DNA from 3 places in the Comamonas sp. 17RB genome. Region 3 is predicted to be linked to each of the others. Evidence: riboswitches for the same ligand, from Rfam matches in the RefSeq annotation. Region 3 holds a riboswitch; each other region holds the start of a gene.
What was found. Region 3 has a riboswitch for cobalamin ahead of QM470_RS03920 (TonB-dependent receptor domain-containing protein). Riboswitches for the same ligand answer to the same signal wherever they lie in the genome.

Region 1: another riboswitch for cobalamin. It lies ahead of QM470_RS00680 (ABC transporter substrate-binding protein); the one in region 3 lies ahead of QM470_RS03920 (TonB-dependent receptor domain-containing protein).
Region 2: another riboswitch for cobalamin. It lies ahead of QM470_RS03130 (TonB-dependent receptor); the one in region 3 lies ahead of QM470_RS03920 (TonB-dependent receptor domain-containing protein).

Annotation. Positions count from the first base shown of each region.
Region 1 is NZ_JASHHY010000001.1:154,511-160,994, forward strand. Features, by position in the region: gene cobN (cobaltochelatase subunit CobN) at 1-2,159, opposite strand, end outside; gene cobW (cobalamin biosynthesis protein CobW) at 2,159-3,241, opposite strand; cobalamin riboswitch at 3,707-3,926, opposite strand; gene QM470_RS00675 (GNAT family N-acetyltransferase) at 3,964-4,509, opposite strand; cobalamin riboswitch at 4,570-4,796, shown strand; gene QM470_RS00680 (ABC transporter substrate-binding protein) at 4,931-5,938, shown strand; gene QM470_RS00685 (FecCD family ABC transporter permease) at 5,996-6,484, shown strand, end outside.
Region 2 is NZ_JASHHY010000001.1:723,146-729,629, forward strand. Features, by position in the region: gene QM470_RS03120 (FecCD family ABC transporter permease) at 1-514, opposite strand, end outside; gene QM470_RS03125 (ABC transporter substrate-binding protein) at 511-1,449, opposite strand; gene QM470_RS03130 (TonB-dependent receptor) at 1,557-3,773, opposite strand; cobalamin riboswitch at 3,977-4,231, opposite strand; gene zigA (zinc metallochaperone GTPase ZigA) at 4,373-5,563, opposite strand; gene QM470_RS03140 (Bug family tripartite tricarboxylate transporter substrate binding protein) at 5,943-6,484, opposite strand, start outside.
Region 3 is NZ_JASHHY010000002.1:143,825-150,308, reverse strand. Features, by position in the region: gene QM470_RS03940 (methyl-accepting chemotaxis protein) at 1-579, shown strand, start outside; gene QM470_RS03935 (bacteriohemerythrin) at 583-1,098, shown strand; gene QM470_RS03930 (VOC family protein) at 1,224-1,658, opposite strand; gene QM470_RS03925 (FtsX-like permease family protein) at 1,833-4,511, opposite strand; cobalamin riboswitch at 4,665-4,892, shown strand; gene QM470_RS03920 (TonB-dependent receptor domain-containing protein) at 5,025-6,484, shown strand, end outside.

The DNA of each region.
Region 1 (6,484 bases), on a different contig from region 3:
TGGCCGAAGACATGCAGCCCGTCGCGGATCTGGCTTTCCTTGAGCTCGCACAGATAGGCATCGGTCTTGTTCAGCAGCTGCTGCTCGTCCGCCTCGGTACGGGGCGCCGCCACCCCCAGGTCCTGGTGCAGATCGTGCTGCACGATGTGGGCCAGAATCTGCTGGCGCAGCAGCGCGGCGCGCCGGCGGTCCAGCGTCACCGCCTCGTAGTACTCGTCCACCATGCGCTCCAGGTCGCGCGTGGGGCCATAGCTTTCGGCCCGCGTCAACGGCGGCATCAGGTGGTCCACGATCACCGCCTGCGCACGGCGCTTGGCCTGCGCCCCCTCCCCCGGGTCGTTCACGATGAAGGGGTACAGGTGGGGCATGGGCCCGAACGCCAGGTCCGGCCAGCAGGTCTGCGACAGCGCCACGCTCTTGCCCGGCAGCCATTCCAGGTTGCCGTGCTTGCCCACGTGCACCATGGCATCCGCCTGCCAGGCGCTGCGCAGCCAGTGGTAGAAGGCTAGGTAGTAATGCGGCGGCACCAGATCGGGGTCGTGGTAGCTGGCCATGGGGTCCAGCTGGTAGCCGCGCGCCGGCTGTATGCCCACAAACACCTGGCCGCAGCGCAGGCCCGCCACCATGAAGCGCCCCTGGCGCAGCATGGGGTCGGACGCGGGCGGACCCCAGCGCTGCACCACGGCCTGCTGGTTCTCCGCCGGCAGGCTGGCAAAGAAAGCCTGGTAGCCGGCCAGATCCAGGCTCTGCTGCGCCGGCCGCACACCCCAGGAATCGGGATCGTTGGTGATGCCTTGCTGCAGCTGCTGCATCAGGGTATCGCCATCGGCGGGAATCTGGTCCAGCACATAGCCCTGCTGCTGCAGCGCCTGCAGGATATGGATGACGGAAGCCGGCGTATCCAGCCCCACGCCATTGCCCAGGCGGCCTTCCTGCGTCGGGTAGTTGGCCAGAATTAGGGCCAGCCGCTTGTCCGGATTGGCTTTGTGGCGCAAACGGCACCAGCGCTGCGCCAGCGCCACCACAAAATCCAGCCGCTCGGCATGGGCCTGGTACTGCACCACATCCGACTGCGTCAGCTCGCTGCGATGCGACAGCCCCTTGAAACTGATGGCCCGCGTGATGATGCGCCCGTCCACCTCGGGCATGGCCACATGCATGGCAATGTCCCGCGGCTGCAGCCCATGTGCATCGTCCAGCCAGCTTTGCTGGTTGCTGCCGGACATGATGACCTGCAGCACCGGAATATCGCCCGCCAGCGCATGGTCGCCCGGCGTTTCCAGCGACGACTGCGCAAACGACGTGGTGTTCAGAATCAGCGACACCTGGTGCGCACCGCACAGCTGGTGCAGCAAGGCCAGGCTGGTCGCATCCTTGAGCGACAGCAGCGCCAGCGGCAAGGGGTTCATGCCCTGCGCCAGCAGCTGCTGGCACAGCTGGTGGAACACCTGCGTATTGCCCGACTGCAGGTGGGCACGGTAGAACACCACCATGACCACGGGCGCGCCGGCCTGCCACTGCCAAGGCCCGGGCTCCAGCCAGTGTGCGGCCGTCGCCGCATCGTGCGCGGGGTGGTAGACCGCAGCAGACGGCAGTGGGCGCGGCGCCAGCGCCGGCTGCGGCCCTTGCAGAAAGCTGTGCCACAGATAGCGGAACATCTCGCGGGCATTGGCCACCCCGCCTTCGCGCAGATAGCGCCAGATGCTACGGCATTGCTCCACGGAGGCCGTGCTCTTTTGCAGCAGGTTCAGGTCTTCCGTCGTATCCCCGGAAAACATCACCAGCACAATGCCGTTCTGGCGGCACACCTCGCGGATGCGCTCCGTGCCATAGGGCCAGTAGCTCTCGCCACCCAGGTGGTCGACCACAATCACCCGGGCATGCTGCAGCACCTCATCGACGTACAGGTCCACCGAGGCCGGCTGGCGCAGATGCATCAGATTGGCCAGCCGCACCGTCGGCAAACGCTCGCCGTCCCTGCCCGGCTCCAGGCCCTGCTGCGCGGCGCTGGCCTGCAGCTGGCCATAGGCCTCGGCCAGCAAGGCCAGCGTGGTGTCGGCTGCACTGAGCACCACCACATCGGCCGGCGACTGGCCCAGGCTGGAGACAAAGGCTTCGTCATCGACAAAGCCCCCGGGCTGGACGGCAAGCAAATGCATCAGAGCGCTCCGGCGGTCAGACCGTTCAACGCGGCGCGGATGCGGTCCTCTTCCAGATCGTGGCCGATGAAGACCAGATGCGTCTTGCGTGCCTCGTCATCACGCCAGCGGCGGTCGAAATAGCTGTCAAAGCGCTTGCCCACGCCATGCACCACCAGGCGCATGGGCTTGCCTTCCAGGGACGCAAAGCCCTTGACGCGGTAGACCGTGTTCTCGGCCACGATGTCGGCCAGGCACGCCAGCAGGGCATCCCGGTCCACCTCGGGCAGCTCGATCACCACGGAATCGAAGGCATCGTGGTCGTGCGCGTCGTGGTGGTGTTCCTCGCCTTCGCCATGCTCATGGTGGCCCACCCGCTCATGGATGCTCTCTTCCGAAGCGCTGGACAGGCCCAGCACCACCCCCAGGTCGATCTGGCCATGCTCGGCCGCCACGATCTTCACCTGGGCCGGCACCTCTTCGCGCACGATGGCCTCCACCTTGGCGCGGTCCTGCGCGCTGGCCAGGTCCAGCTTGCTCAGCACCACCAGGTCAGCGGAAATCAGCTGGTCTTCAAACAGCTCGTGCAGCGGGGACTCATGGTCCAGATTCGGATCCTGCTTGCGCTGGGCATCCACGGCCGCCGGGTTGGCCGCAAACTGGCCGGCGGCCGTCGCCGGCACATCCACCACCGTGATCACGGCGTCCACCGTGCAGGCGTTCTTGATTTCGGGCCAGTTGAATGCCTGCACCAGGGGCTTGGGCAGGGCCAGGCCACTGGTTTCGATCAGGATGTGGTCGATATCGTCGCGCCGCGCAATCAGCTGGCGCATGACCGGGTAGAACTCTTCCTGCACGGTGCAGCACATGCAGCCGTTGGCCAGCTCGTAGAGCTGACCGCTTTGCGGATTGGTTTCGTCTTCACAGCCGATGCCGCAGCCACGCAGGATCTCGCCGTCGATCCCCAGTTCGCCGAACTCGTTGACGATCACCGCAATGCGCCGGCCATTGGCGTTCTGCAGAATGTGGCGCAGCAGCGTGGTCTTGCCGCTGCCCAGAAAGCCGGTAACGATGGTGGCGGGGATCTTGTGGTGCGTACTCATGGTCAGAAACTCCTGTGCTCCGAAGAAAAAGAAAGCTGCGGCCTCAGTGCCCGCTGCCAGTGAAGGGGGTGCCGGCGCAGTGTGCGCGGCGTGGGCGATGTAAGGGCTGTGCAGCGGCAGGGCCCACGGCCGCCTGGCCGCCATGACGCCCACAGTTACGGCCACGGACACGGCCGAACAGCCGCTGCGCGCCGCAGGTCAGGGGGTGCATGCGCCGGTCCTGCCCGGCAGGCCGCGCCATGGAGACATCCGCAGTGCAGCGCGCAGCCATGCCCGCGCCCTGCACGGATGTTGGGACAGGCATGCGCCGGGCATGCCGATGTGTGAACGGTTGAACCATGCTCTCCCCGAGCCGCCACGCAACAAAAAGCATGCGGTGGGGAAGCGATGCGTGCGACAGACCCGGGTCGCACCGCCAAAGCGGTGGAAAGGGCCAGTCAGCAAACAGCCCACACCCCGTGGCATACCACTGCAATCGAACAGGTCGGTATTCTGGCTCGCCGTCATACCGCACACACGGCCTTCCCAGGTAGCGTACCCAGTGGCATCAACGTGTGGCGGTCAGGCTTACAGCAGCGGGGGCTGCGCCGGAATGCTTCCCACCCGAAGGCGAAGGTCACCGGACTTCCCGTTTCACCCGGCATGGGCATGCGCCATGCAGAGCTCCTGTTCAAAGCGCAAATTATAGGAGCGGCAGCACACCCTTCGCGCAACGGGGACAGCTAAGTGCACGCTGCGGTGGGCAGCGCAGGCGGCAACAGGCACTGCATGTGGATGGTCTGCCAGACCGGGTCGGCCTCGCGCTGCAGCACCGCAAACCCGTTGCCTTGCCAGAACTCCAGCGCCCCCGGCAAGAACGGGTGGGTGTGCAGGTACAGCACCTCCACCCCGTGGGCCCGGGCGTGGGCCTGCAGCGTGGCCCACAAGGCCTGTGCCAGCCCCTGTCGCCGCCACACCGGCGCCACAAACAGGCGCACCACTTCCACCACGGCCAGCGGCCCGAAATCCAGCTGCGCAAACCGGCCGTCGTACGGGCGGTAGGCAATGCTGCCCACCACACCCCGCTGCGCATCGTGGGCCGCCCACATCCGCCCGCCGCCCCCCCCGTACACCTGCTCGAAATGCAGCAGGTCCGCCGCCGTGTCCTGGGCAGACACGCGCGCACCGAACATCTGCACGCGTGCATCGCGCAGAAAACCGTCCACCTCCTGCAGGCGCTCGACCGGCTGAATGGAAATCAGATGGGACAGGGACAAAGACAGGGTCATGCCAGACTCGAAACCGCCATGCGCACAGGCTGCCGTGGGGGGCTGCCGCTACAAAATCAGCTACATTACCCGAACTTTGGTTCCGCAAGGACATGCACCGGCGTACGCTGGCCGCATGAGGGAATCCAGTGCAGACCGCGCCCCTGGCGCTGCCTGCCAAATGGAACTGCCCCCGCAACTGTAGGCAATGAGCCCGCGACCGACACACCACTGAACGCCAGTTTGGGAAGGTGGTCGCGAGGCGCTGATCTGCCAGTCAGGAGACCTGCCAAAGCACCAACCATTCATTGCCGGCGGGGTGTCCGGGAAGTGAGCCATTTCTCGTGACTCTGTCGTTCCGGCGCCGCTGCGGCCCGCACGCACAGCGTGGGTTGTGCCTTGTCTTCCAGTGGTCCCTGCCCAACCTGGAAAGACGAGCCTGATGCTGATCCGAAGCCTTGCCTGCACCGCCCTGCTGGCCACCACCTTCACCGCCCACGCCACGGACTATCCCTTGCAGGTGCAGAACTGCGGCCACACCGTCACTTTCGACAAGGCCCCTGCTTCGGCCGTCACCATCGGCCAGGGCGGCACCGAGATGCTGTATGCGCTGGGCCTGGGCGACAAGGTGGCCGGCACGGCGCTGTGGTTCAACCCGGTGCTGCCGCAGTTCAAGGCCGTCAACGACAAGGCTCCACGCCTGTCCGACAACATTCCCAGCTTCGAGTCGGTGATCGGCAAGCGCCCGGCGCTGGTCGTGTCCCAGTTCGAATGGATGGTCGGCAAGGACGGCGTGGTCGGCACCCGCGAGCAATTCCACGACCTGCGCATTGCCACCTACGCCATGCCCACCGACTGCGAAGGCAAGAACAACCTGGTGGGGTCGGACGGCACACGCACGGCCGGCTACGACGTGAAGTCCCTGTACAAGAGCATTCACCAGCTGGCCCAGATCTTTGACGTGCAGGCGCGCGGCGACAGCCTGGTCAAGGACCTCGGCACACGCCAGGCCCAGGCCATCGCCAAGGTCAAGGCCTCCAAGCTGCAAGACCTGTCGGCGGCGCTGTGGTTCTCCAGCGCCGATCTGGCGGCCGACCCCTATATGGCCGGCAAGAACGGTGTGGCCGGTTACATGATGCAGTCCATGGGCCTGCGCAACGTCGTCAGCTCCACCGAAGAATGGCCCACCGTGGGCTGGGAAACCATTGCCAAGGCCAACCCCTCGATTCTGATCATTGCCCGCATGGACCGCCGCCGCTTCCCTGCCGATGACTACCAGAAGAAGCTGGAATTCCTGAAGAAGGACCCGGTCACCCAGCACATGGATGCCGTCAAGCACCAGCGCATCGTCATCGTCGATGCGGATGCCCTGCAAGGCTCGATCCGCCAGGTCGACGGCATGGAACAGATTGCCGAGGCCGTGCTCCGCCTGCAAGGCGCAGCCAAGTAAGAACAGCAAGAAGAAAGCCCCCTGCCGTGCCGCCCTGCACGGCAGCCCCCTATTTCCATGCAAGCAGAGACTGCACTCCCTCGCGCAGACGCAGCCGGCACCGCTGGCGGCCGGCTGCTGCGCACGGCCTGGGTGGTGGCCGCGGCCGCCGCCCTGCTGCTGATCGCGGTCGTGCTGGGCATCGCCATCGGCGAGACCGACATCTCCGCGCACACCGTCTTTCAGGTGCTGGCCCACCAGCTGCTGGGCCAGCCGCTGTCCGCCGTCGACCCCATCACCCAGGGCATCGTCTGGAACTACCGGCTGCCGCGGGCACTGGTGGCCGCCAGCTGCGGCGCGGGCCTGGCCATCTCCGGCGTGATCCTGCAGTCGCTGCTGCGCAATGCGCTGGCAGAGCCGTATCTGCTGGGCATCTCGGCAGGCGCCTCCACCGGGGCGGTGCTGGTCACCGTGGCCGGCCTGGGCGCAGGCGCCATCTCCATGACCACCGGCGCCTTCTTCGGCGCGGTGTGCGCCTTTGCCCTGGTCGCCCTGCTGGCCCACGCC
Region 2 (6,484 bases), on a different contig from region 3:
TGACGGTTTCATCGGACAGGGCCAGCATCAGGAAAGAACGCAGCGCGCCCAGCATGGCGGCCAGCGCCACGCCGGCCAGCAGCAGGCCGGCCGCATCCAGCGCGCCCGCAGCCCGGGCGACGGCCAGCACCAGCAAGGTGGAGCCCCAGGCGCCGGCAAAGGCCAGCACCGGCAGCACCAGGCCCTGGGGCAGGCCCAGCGGCACCAGCAGGGCCACTGTGGCGCCCAGGGCCGCACCGCCGGATGCGCCCAGCAGATAGGGTTCAGCCAGCGGGTTGCGGAACACGCCTTGAAAGATGGCCCCCGACAGGCCCAGTAGCGCGCCCACGCAGGCCGCCGCCGCCACGCGTGGCAGGCGCCACTGCAGCAGCAGCCGGCTGTGCAGGGAATCGTCGCCGCTCAGCGCGCGCCACAGCTCGGGCACGCTGGCCCACTGGTGGCCGGCGCAGGCCGCGCCCAGCAGGCACAGGGCCAGTACCAGCAGCGCGGCCCCCCATGTTGTGCGTGAAGTCATATCGGGTGCAGTTGCCGGGCCAGCGATTCGATACCGTCGAAGGTGCGCGGCCCGGGGATCAGGAATTCGGAGCGGGACACGGTCCAGCAGTGGCGCTGGCGCAGGGCCCGCATGTCGCGCCAGCCGGGCTGGTGCAGCAGATCGTCCAGCCCCGCCTGGTTGCCGGCGAACAGCAGCACATCCGGGTCGGCGGCCAGCACGGCTTCGGGCGACACCTGGGCCAGCACGCCCAGCGCCGGCAGTGCGTGCTGGCAGCCGGCGCGCACCATGGCTTCGCCGGTGTAGGTGCCCGGGCGGGCCAGCAGCAGCATGCCGTTGCCCGCGCGCCCGGTGACCATCAGCGCCCGCAGGTGCGGCCGGCCGGCCACGGTGGCATCCACGGCCTGCAGCCGCGCATGCAGGGCTTGGGCCAATGCAGCGCCGCGTTCGGGCTCGCCGCAGGCCTGGCTCACCAGGCGGATGTTGTCCAGCACCTCCTGCAGGGTGCGACTGAGCAAAACCATGATGGGCACTCCTATGCGTTCCATGGGCGCGACGAGCTGGGTGGCGGCCTGCCGCGCCGGGGTCACGATGACCAGATCCGGGCGCTGGGCCACCACGGCATCCACGGAAAATCCCAGCCGGCCGCCGACCTTGGGCAGGCCCAGCACCTCGGCCGGGTAGCGGGTGAAGTCCTCGACACCGACGATGCGGTCCACCAGCCCCAGGGCGGCGACCAGTTCGGTGTTGGACGAAAAAATGGTGACGATGCGCCGGGGCGGCCGAGGCAGCCAGACGGCGCGCCCCAGGGCATCCTTCAGGTGGATGCCCGAGGCCGCCTGCATGGCCTGCTCTGCTGCCCCCGCAGGGCCGGCCGGACCGGCCTGCACCGTGGGCACGGTAAGGCCGGGCAGCAGGGCGCCGCCCGCCGCCACCGCGCCCCAGCGGCGCAGCACGGCGCGCCGGGACAGTGCGCCCGGAAGCGCGTCAGGAACTGCACCCGAAAGTGCGTCCTGGGGTGCTTCCGGAAGGGGGCTGGCGGGCCTGTGCATGCAGCCTGGCCTCAGAAGTCGGCCTGCAGGCCGACCATCAGCTCGCGTCCGGGCATGGAGGTGCCGCAGCCGCCGTTCTGGAAGCGCGCATCCGCCAGGCAGGGCGAGCGGTCCTGGGCGATGAAGATGGGGCTGCGGTTCAGGTTGAAGACGTTGTTCACCGCCGCAAACAGCTTCACGCTGCGGTTCACCCGGTAGTCGCCGCGCAGGTTCCACACCGTGAAGGCGCCCTTGCGGTGGATGTAGGTGCTGCTGGGTTCGCCCTGCGGCACCAGCAGGTTCTCTTCGGTGTCGTACCACATCGGTCCACGCAGCAGCGCCGTGAGCTGCATGCTCCAGTCGCCGGCATTGCGGTCCATGCCCTGCGCGTAGCGCATGCCGGCCGAGGCCTGGAAGCGGTACATGCGCTGCACGCGGTCGGTGTTGGCGGTGGGCGCCGCGCCCTTGTCGCGCATGTCGAAGTGGTAGTAACCGCCCGCAAAGGCGCTGAGCGACTGGCCCGGCAGGCCCAGGGCCAGCACCTGCTTGAGGTCGACGTTGGTGGTCAGCTCCAGGCCGCGCGCCACGACTTCTGCGGCGTTGTTGGCATAGTCCGAGGTGTTGGTGCTGGGGCCCCGGGATACGGTGGTGATGCGGTTGGAGATGACGTTCTGGAATAGCGCTGCGTCCACCTTCCAGCCCGGCTGCGTGAAGGTGGCGCCCACTTCGATCTGGCGGCTGGTCTCGGGCTTCAGATTGGGGTTGCCGAAGGTGCGCCCGCCGCCCACGGCGGTGAAGTCGGCGGCCAGTTCGGTGGCAGTCGGCGCCCGGAAGCCGGTGGCGATGCCTGCGCGCAGGTTCCAGTCGTCGGTGGCCTTCCAGGTCGAACCCAGGGACCAGGTGTGGGTGTCGTACTTGCGCACATTGGACTGGGCAAACGCCAGGTTGGGCGTGGGGTCGAACCGGGTCTCGCCCCAGGTCTTGCGCAGGCCGCCGCGCAAGGTCAGCCGGTTGTCCAGCAGGGTGTGGGCGTCTTCCAGGTACAGCGCCTTGGTTTCTTCCGTCTGGTTGTTGTCGTACGGCGCCACCTGGCCGGCCGGGCCGCCGGGCATGGCCACGCGGAAGCGGTCCGAGCGCAGATGGCTGCGTTCCCAGTCCACGCCCACCAGCAGGTCGTTGGCGGCAGACAGGCGAAAGCGCGGCTGCAGGCGGATGCCGGTGGCGTCCAGCTTGCGGTCGTTGTAGTCGCGCGCCGTGCCCGGCACCGGGTTGGTGCCGCTCTTGATGACGGGGGACGCCCAGTTGAATTCGTCCTCGTCCACGAAGTGGTAGACCTGCGCCAGCCAGCTGACCGACTGATCGGCCAGCGCGCCGGTGTAGGTCAGGTCCAGCGAGCGGTTGTCGCGGTTGTCCTTGCTGTAGATGTTGGACCCGGATCCCCGGAAGCCCGCGTTGTAGATGCCGTCGGTGCGCGCCTGCAGCTCCACCCGGTTCAGGCTGTCGATCTGCAGCCCCAGGGCGGCCACCGCACCACGGCGCTTCCAGCCGGTGTTCTGCATGACGGTGCCGCCGTCACCGGACTTGTAGTCATCGCGGGCGCTGGTGTTCAGGCCCACATACCAGTCCAGCATGCCGCTGGTGCCTGCGGTCTGGGCCTGGGTGCTCCAGCCGCCCCAGGAACTGCCGGTCACCGTGACGCGGTTCAGCGGGCCGCTGGCGCCGGTGCGCAGGATGATGTTGATCACCCCGCCCATGTTCTGGCTGCCGTACACCACCGAGGCGGGGCCGCGCACGATTTCGATGCGGTCCACATCCGTCAGGCTGAGCTTGGACAGATTGGCCGTGCCGGCGCGGCGGCCATTGAGCAGCACCAGCACCTGGCCCTTGAAGTCGCGCCCCTGGCCGTCGGTGGCGGCGCCGCGCAGGTTCAGCGATGTCTGGGCCGCCGTCCATTCGCTGAGGAAACCCACCGCATGTTCGGCCAGCAGGTCGGTGACCGAGCGGGCCGACGAGCGTTCGATGTCCTGGCGGTCGATGACCTGGGTGGTGGCGGCAATGCGGGCACGGTCCTCGGGCCGGGCCGTGGCGGTGACGAAGACATCGCCCAGCGCGGCAGTCGGTGCCGATGTCGAAGTCGATGCGGAGGCAGCGGCCGTGGCGGCAGAAGCAGCAGAGGCCGCGGTGTGGTCGGCCACGCCCTGGGCGTGGGCACCCCACAGCGCGCAGCACAGCGCGGCGCCGGCGGTCACGGGCTTCAGGGCGGAAAGGGGAAAAGCGACAGGCCCGCAGAGGGGGCCTGGGGAAACACGGGAAGGGGTGCGCATGCGCGGCTCCAGATGGCCCTGCTCTCCCGCAAGGCCGATTCAAGAAAACATCCGCAGGCATGCATGCGCAGGCGGGACAGCTCGGCGCACGAACCCATCCAACCTGGACTGCGCGCTCACCCGCGGCGTCCAACAAAAGTGACAAGGCCGGTATCCGGGCTCGCGAAATGCCGATGTCCCGGGACATCCGTCCTGGAACTTTCGGCCCACTCCACGCCTTCCCACGCAGTGCGCAGTGGCTTCAGGTCTTACCTGGGTGCAGAGGGTGATTCGCTTACCGTTGCGGGGGCAGCGCAGGCATTGCACTCCATGGAGTGCACCTGCTTCCCGTTTAACTCCAGTGGCCGTCAGGCCAATGCAGCACCTCGTAACAAGCATTGAAATGTATCTCAATGCAGCGAGGAATTATCGTTCAGGACACATGTCCGCAACGGACACAACACGCCGGACACATCCGGAATGCATGCCCTGGCAGCTGATGGAGCGCAGCGCTGCATAAAGGCTGCAGCCGGGCATGCACCGCGTCAGTCCCAGGCCGGGAACGGGTCATGAAAGCCGGTCCAGGCCTTGGGGGCCAGGGCCATCTCGTGGTCGGTCAGCAGGCAGGCATCCAGCCGCTGGCGCAGCGCCGATTCGTCCATGCCGATGCCGATCAGCACCAGTTCCTGGCGGGCATCGCCCACGCGCTCGTCCCAGTGCTGGGTGATGGTGGCCAGCGACTCGGGCTCGCGCGGCCACTGTTCACGGGGCACGGCAGCCCACCAGCGCCCTGCCCGGCCATGGCGGCACACGGCGCCGGCCTGCGACCAGTTGCCCGCATAGAGGGGGCGGCTGGCCAGCCAGAAAAAACCTTTGGAGCGAATGACACCGGGCCATTCGGACCCCACCAGGGCGTGAAAGCGCCTGGGGTGGAACGGCCGGCGCGCGCGGTAGACAAAGCTGCCGATGCCGTATTCCTGGGTTTCCGGTGTGTGCTCGCCACGCAGCTCTTTCAGCCAGCCCGGGGCCTTGGCCGCCTCGTCGAAATTGAACAGCTTGGTGGACAGCACCGACGCCAGCAGCACCTTGCCGAAACTGGATTCCACGATGCATGCACGCGGGTTCAGGGTCTTCAGGATGGCGATGAGCCGCAGGCGCTCTGCCCCGGTGATGAGGTCGGTCTTGTTGAGCACCAGCACATCGCAGAACTCGACCTGTTCCACCAGCAGGTCCACCACCTTGCGCTCGTCCCCCTCGCCCATTGATTCCCCGCGCCCCTGCAGGCTGTCCCGGGATTCGTAGTCCTTGAGGAAGTTGAAGCCGTCCACCACGGTGACCATGGTGTCCAGCACCGCAATGTCCGACAGGCTGGCGCCCGCTTCGTCGGTGAAGGTAAAGGTCTCGGCCACCGGCAACGGCTCGGAGATGCCCGTGGATTCGATCACCAGGTAGTCAAAGCGCTTTTCCCGGGCCAGGCGGCGCACCTCCACCAGCAGGTCTTCGCGCAGGGTGCAGCAGATGCAGCCGTTGCTCATTTCGACCAGTTTTTCCTCGGTCCGGGACAGGTCGCTGCCGCCTTCGCGCACCAGCGCTGCGTCGATGTTGACCTCGGACATGTCGTTGACGATGACCGCGACGCGCAGGCCTTCGCGGTTGTGGAGGATGTGGTTGAGAAGCGTCGTCTTGCCTGCGCCCAGAAAGCCAGACAGGACGGTGACGGGAAGAAGCTTTGCCATCGCCGGTACCATGAACAAGATTTGATAATGATAACTCATTATCAAATACAAAGACAAAAACAGCAGCGAACACGTCACCCCGCCATGCTGTTGCCCAGCCCCTTGTTGGACAGCGCCCTCCGGGCCTGCATACACCCGGAAGGCGCTCGGCAGCCCAGTGCACCACCCGGCAGAAAGCAAAGCCCCCGCTGTGCGTACACAGCGGGGGCTTTTGGTATCAGTCGTTTCACGGGCTGCCGCGGCGTCGGCGGTACAAGCGACCGCTGTCTGCCATCTGCCACCGGCAGCCCGTACGGGGCTCCGCACATGCGGGGTGATCGGCACCTGATCGACTGCCTCCACCCGCAACGCCCTGGGCGGCGACTGCCCTGCCCTGGGTTCAGGCGTCCACCCGGATCCCGCGCGACTGGATGAGGTTGGCCCACTTGGCCCGCTCATCCCGCATGAATGCCTCAAAGCGCTGCGGCGTTCCGCCGCCGTCTTCGGCCCCGAACTCTTCCAGCTTGCTCACCACATCCGGCATGGCCAGGATGCGGTTGACGTCGGCATTGATGCGGGTCACCACCTCGACAGGCATCTTGGCCGGGCCAACCAGGCCGAACCAGATGCTGGCGTTGAAGCCAGGGTAGCCCTGTTCGGCCACGGTGGGCACATCCGGGAAGGCTTTCACGCGCTTGGTGCCGGTCTGTGCCAGCGCGCGCACCTTGCCGCCTTTGATGAAGGGCGACGCCGTGGTCATGCCTTCGAACGCATAGTCGATCTGCCCGCCCAGCAAGTCCGTCATCACATTCGATGCGCCCTTGTAGGGGATGTGCAGGGCCGACACCCCGGCCGTCTGCTCGAACAGTGCCAGCGCCAGGTGCTGGGCCGATCCCGTTCCGGAAGAGCCGAAGCTGATTTCGCCGGACTTCTTCTTCAAGG
Region 3 (6,484 bases):
CACACCATGGAAGCCATCAACACCTCGTCGCGCAAGATCGCCGACATCATCGGCATCATCGACAGCATTGCCTTCCAGACCAATATCCTGGCGCTGAACGCCGCCGTGGAAGCCGCCCGCGCCGGCGAGCAGGGCCGCGGCTTTGCCGTGGTGGCGTCGGAAGTGCGTTCCCTGGCCGGCCGCAGCGCGGAAGCCGCCAAGGAGATCAAGGGCCTGATCGACGAGTCGGTCAGCAACGTCAGCAACGGCTGCACGCTGGTGGAGAAAGCCGGCAGCACCATGGACGAGATCGTGGTCAGCGTGCGCCGGGTGGCGGACATCATGAACGAGATCAGCGAGGCCAGCGAAGACCAGACCCATGGCATCGAGCAGATCAACCAGGCCATGATGCAGATGGACCAGGTCACCCAGTCCAATGCGGCCCTGGTGGAGGAGTCCGCCGCCGCCGCCCAGTCGCTGGAAGGCCAGGCCCAGGCCCTGGTGCAGGCCATCAGCGTGTTCAAGGCCGATGCCGTGCTGGTGCAGCGCAGCGCGCCTGCGCTGGGCATGCGCCCGGTGGTGCCGGCGCTGGAGGCCTGAGCGATGGCGTATTTCGAGTGGGCCGATGACATGGTGATCGATGGCGGCCCCATCGATGCAGACCACCGCCTGCTGGTGGATCTGGTCAATGAACTGCACACCGCCACCCGCGAAGGTCAGGGCCGGGCGGTGGTGGCGTCCATCCTGCACCGCGTCATCACCAGCACCCAGGACCATTTGCGCAACGAAGAGAACCTGATGGCGCAGATGGGCTTCCCCGATCTGGAGAACCACAAGGTCGGGCACAACCATTTCATGGACCAGCTGTGGGACCTGGAAAAAAAGCTGCAGGCCGGCAGCATCACCGTGGCGGCGCAGCTGTCTGCCGTGCTGCGGGACTGGCTGTCGCTGCACATCCGCCGCAACGACAAGGAACTGCTGCGCTTCCAGCGCCGCAAGGCGCGCGAACAGGCCCGTGCGGCGGCCGGCACCAAGGCCCCGTTGCTGGCACCAGCCAAGCCCTCGCAGGCGGCAGCTGCCCCCGGCGTGGCGCTGGCGAAGCCGGTGACCAAGGTCTAGGGCGCACCCAGTCCACCTGGCCCCCAGGCCTGGTGGCGGCCTATCGCCACCCACATCAGGCGCCTGCGCAGCCATGCCAGGCGCCTTTTGCATGCCGCGGTGTCGCCAGTCGGGCAAAGGCTTGCCTAGGTGGCGCCGCAGCCTGCCTGTTCCTGCGCCACGATCACCATCCAGGGCACGCCGAAACGGTCTTTCAGCATGCCAAAGGACGGGGAGAAAAACGTCGGCCCCAGCGGCATGGTGACCTCTCCCTGGGCGGACAGCGCATCAAAGTGCTTGCGGGCCTCGGCGGCATCGGTGCAGTTCAAGGTCAGGCTGAAGCCGGTAAAGGGGCGGGTACCGGGGCTGGGGTCGTCGCTGGCCATGATCAGGGTCTCGCCCACCTGCAGGCTGGCGTGCATCACCATGTCGGGCCGTGCGGGCGTGCATTCGGGTGGGGGCGGCTCCGGGCTTTCGCTGTAGCGCATCAGCGCCTGGATGGTCGCACCGATCGCATCGCGGTAAAAGTTCAGGGCCTCTTCGCAGCGGCCCTGGAACAGGAGATAGGTCTGGACTTGCATGCATGCCTCCGGTGGTTAGACAGCGGTTGTACGGCAGCAGCGCCAATGCAGGTATGACAGAACGTAGCCGGGCCGACCAAAGGCCAGGGCGGCATGGCGGGCACGTCGGTAATGGCGGGAATGTCGGGTGGCACGCGGTGGCGGTGTGCCACCGCCGCAGGCGCCATGCTGCCGTTACCAGTCTTCCTTCACCGCCAGCACCGCGTCCTCACCGGTGGCCTTGCGGCCGGCCCACCAGGCCGTCAGGGTGCCGGCCAGCACCACGGCGCAGGCCAGGGCCAGCAGGCGCCCGGCGGGTAGGCGCAGCTCCATGGTCCAGTGAAAGCTTTGCGGGTTGACCACGTGCACCAGGATGGCGGCCACGCCCAGGCCCAGCAAGGTGCCGGCCAGCGCTCCCATGGCCGTCCAGGCCGCCCCCTCGCCGGCGACCACGGTGAGGATCTGCCGGCGCGTCAGCCCCAGGTGGGTCAGCAGCCCAAACTCCTTGCGCCGTGCCAGGACCTGGGCGCTGAAGCTGGCGGCAATGCCGAACAGCCCGATGCCGATCGCCACCGCCTGCAGCCAGTAGGTAACGGCGAAGCTGCGGTCAAAAATCTCCAGCGAGCGCTGGCGCAGCGCGGCGCTGCTGGTGAATTCCAGCGGCGGAGCCTGCCCGCCGGACAGCCGGGCCAGGGCAGCTTCGATGCGCGGCTGCAGCGTGGCCTGGTCTTCGCCCGCAGCAGGCCACAGCGACAGCTCGGACATACGGGCATCGCCCGTCAGGCGCTGGTAGTCGCCCCAGTCCATGGCCACCGCGCCGAACTGGCGGATGTAGTCGCGCCAGATGCCGGCAATGAAAAAGCGCGTTTCTACTGCGCCGGCCGTGGGGGCAGTGGCCGGGCCGTCTGTCCCGGCAGCACTGCTGCCGGCCTGCCCGGTGCTGAACGCACGGTCCAGCAGCGGCCAGGGCTGGCCGGCCTGCACGCCATACAGCGTGGCCACGGCCTCGCTCACGTAGACGGCAACCATGCCGTTCGGAACCGACTGGGCAGGCGCTGCCCCCACCCACGGCAGCTGCTGGGCCTGCGGGCCGTGCAGCGGGCGCAGCAGCAGGCTGATGGCCGGGCGCTGCGGGTCCAGCCACAGGCTGGTGGCCCGCATCGGCTGGGCGCGTTTCACCCCGGGCAGGTCGCGCACGGCCTGCAGCAACGCGGGCGGCAGCAGCGCCGCGTCGGATTTGGACGAGCCGCCGGCCGCACGCAGGTACAGCGGCGAGGGCAGCACGGCGTCCAGCCAGTCCAGCATGCTGCCGCGAAAGCTGGTGACCATCACCGTCAGCGCCACGGCCAGGCTCAGGCTGGCCACCACGCCGCCCACGGCCACGCTGGCGCTGGCCCGCATGCGGCGGGCACGTTCCAGCGCCAGCATGGACAGCGGCTGGCGCAGCGTGGCCGGCCACAGCCGCTGCAGGCCGCCCAGCACGCGATCCAGCAACCAGGGCAGCAGCGCCATGCCGCCCAGCAGCATCAGTCCCACGGCCACATAGGCGGCCAGGGGAATGCCGCCAATGGGCGGCACGCTGGCCAGCAGCGCACTGGCGGCCACCAGGGCCAGGCCGGTCCAGGCGCGCGCAGGCGTCTGGCCCACGGCGCCCAGCCCTTTGAGCGTGGCCGCGGGCGGCAGTGCACGGGCCGTGCGTGCCGGCCACCAGGCGCCGGCCACGGTGGCGGCCAGGCCCAGGGCAAAGAAGGTGGCGGCAGCCGGTGCGCTCCACAGCAGCGGGGGCTGGCCGCCGGCAAAGTAGCCGCCGCCCAGGTCCCCGCCCAGCATGCGCAGGGCCAGCCAGGCCAGTCCGGTGCCCAGCGCAATGCCGGCCGCGCTGCCGACCATGCCCAGCAGGGCGGCTTCCCACAGCACCAGGCGCATGCGCTGCGCGGGCGTGAGCCCCAGCACGGCCAGCAGCGCCAGTTGCGGTGCGCGCCGCGCCACGCTCAGCGCCAGTACGGAGAACACCAGAAACGCCCCGGTGAACAGCGCCACCAGGGCCAGCACGGTCAGGTTGACGCGGTAGGCGCGTGACATCTCGGCCGCACGCTGCTGCTCACCGCCCGGCTGCTGCACCAGCACCTGGGCCGGCCAGCCGGGCAGGGCACGCAGCGCGGCGGTGAAGGCGCTGCGGCCGGTGCCGCTGCGCAGCAGCACATCCACACGCTGGATCTGGCCGTCCTGGCCCAGCAGGTCCTGGGCGGCGCCAATGTCCATCACCGCCAGCGGGGCGCCGCCGGCCGCCACCGTGCCGGCCACGCGCAGCGTCACGGCATGGGTGTGCACGCGCACCGGCAGCAGGGCGCCGGGGGCGCTGGCTTCGTCCAGGCCCAGGGCCTGCAGTGCCGCCGGGTTCAGAAACACCGCGTCGGGCGCGAACAGTTGCAACCGGTCCTGGTCGGCAAACAGCCGGGGCTGCAGCGCAGGGGCCAGTGGGGCCGACTGCAAGGCATCGCCGCCCAGCAGGCGCAGCGACAGTGGTTCCGGGATGGCATGCGGCGCGTGATCGCCAGCCACGGCCGTGGCGGGCGTGCTGTCGATCTGCACCGTGCCCTCGATCCACGGCGCGGCATGCTGCACCTCGGGCCGCAGCGCGATCAGCGGGTAAATGCTCTGGGGCAGGCTGGCGCGCATGCCACGGAATTCCAGATCTGGCTGGCCGTTGACGCTGCGCACCGCGCGGGAAAACTCATCCAGCGCCGACTGGTTGATCACATGCACCGCAAAACCCAGGGCCACGCCCAGCGCAATGGCCAGCAGGGCGGTCAGGCTGCGCCAGGGCTGGCGCCGGTACTCCTGCAGCGAAAAACTGGCCAGCAGGCGCGGCAGCGGAGAAGCGGTGAGAGAGGGTGAGGCGGGCACGGAGGTTCCAGGGCAAAACAGCGGTGTGCACCGCCCCCGGGGCGGGTGGGCACGCCTGCGCGGCCCAGGGTTCCATGGGCAGGGCATTCGCCATCCTACAAGCCCCGTGTCAGCCTGCTGCCTACAATGCGGGGTTTTGGTGCTTGCAGCGCTGTTCTGGCGCTGCGGTTAAACGGGAAACATGGACGCCGGCGCCCGCGCTGGCACAGCATGTACTGCCCCCGCAACAGTGAGCGCACAGGTCCCGCAGGACCCGCTTGCCATCTCTTGCCACTGGAGCCATGCGCTCTGGGAAGGCTTGGCAAGCCGTGCGCCAGTCTGGATACCGGCCAAAACAGGTCCAGCATCCGCTGGCGTGCCGCTGTGCATGCAGACCCGGGTTGCTGGTTGTGTGAAGCACGGGCGGGGACGCCGGTGCCAACCATGTGTGCATCCATGCGAAATTTCCAACCATTCCCAGCGGAAGGCCAGCGCGCTTCCGTGCGTTTTCCTCTGGCGGCCGTGGCCCTGGCCGCGGCCTGCCTGGCCCAGCATGCTGCGGCGCAAAACGTGCCCCTGTCCACCACGGTGGTGACCGCCACCCGCTCTGAAACGCCGCTGGACGAAACCCTGGCCGATGTGCGCGTGATCACCGAAGAGCAGATCAGCAACTCGGCAGGCCGCTCGCTGGCCGAAGTGCTGCAGCGCTTTGCCGGCGTGCAGATGTCCAGCAACGGCGGCCGCGGCAACACGCAAAGCGTCTATATCCGCGGCAGCAAGCAGGTGGTCCTGCTGGTGGACGGGGTGCGCTTCGGTTCGGCCACGCTGGGCACGCCCACGCTGGAGTCGCTGCCGCTGGAAGCCATTGAGCGCATCGAGGTGGTGCACGGCCCGGCATCGGCCCTGTATGGCAGCGATGCCATTGGCGGGGTGATCCAGATCTTCACCAAGCAGGGCAAGGGCGTGAAGCAGGCATTCGTGCCCCATGCCGCACTCACCTGGGGCCGCGCGGGCTACAAAAAGGCCGATGGCGGTTTTGCAGGCGAGCAGTCCGGCTGGAACTACAGCCTGAACATGGCGCGCGTCATCGACCCTGGCTTCTCGGCCACCAACCGCAAGAGCGCCGAATTCCGCTCCGATGCCGACAAGTTCAACCAGACCTCGGTCACGGCGGCACTGGGTTATGCCTTCAATGCCGACTGGCGCCTGGATGCCAATCTGATGCGGGCGGACAGCTATTCCGAGTTCGACCAGGACTACATCTTCATGCCCGACTGGAGCATGCCGCTGGTGAACGGTTCGTACAACGAATTCCGTGCCGCCACTAGCCAGCTCAAGCTGTCGGGCAGGCTGTCTGCCAACTGGAACAGCACCCTGAGCGTGTCGCGTTCCAATGACAAGCAGCGTTCCCACCACCGCCTGGAGGGCCGTACCGACCGTTACCAGGACCTGTTCCAGACCGAGCAGACCGAATACAAATGGGGCAACGAGATCAAGACCCCGGTGGGTGTGGTGGTGGCCGGCCTGGAGCGTCTGGAGCAGCAGATTGCCTCGTCCGAGCGCTACGACCACAAGGACCGTTCGACCAATGCCGCCTATGCCGGCCTGAACGGCAGCCACGCGGCGCATTCCTGGCAGCTCAACCTGCGCCGTGACGACAACTCCCAGTTCGGCGGCTACAACACCTGGGGCATTGGCTACGGCTACGAAGTCCTGTCCGGTCTGCGCGCGCGCGTGGCACGGGCCAGCAGCATGAAGGCGCCCACCTTCAACGACCTGTACTACCCCATGTCCGGCAACCCCAACCTGCAGCCCGAAAGCTCCAAGGGCAACGAAATCGGGCTGGACTGGAGCGTGGGCGGCCACGAGTTCAAGCTGACGGGCTTCGACAACAAGGTCAAGAACCTGATCTCCTGGGCCGACGACGGCACCGGCATGTGGTTCCCCTTCAACATCGACAG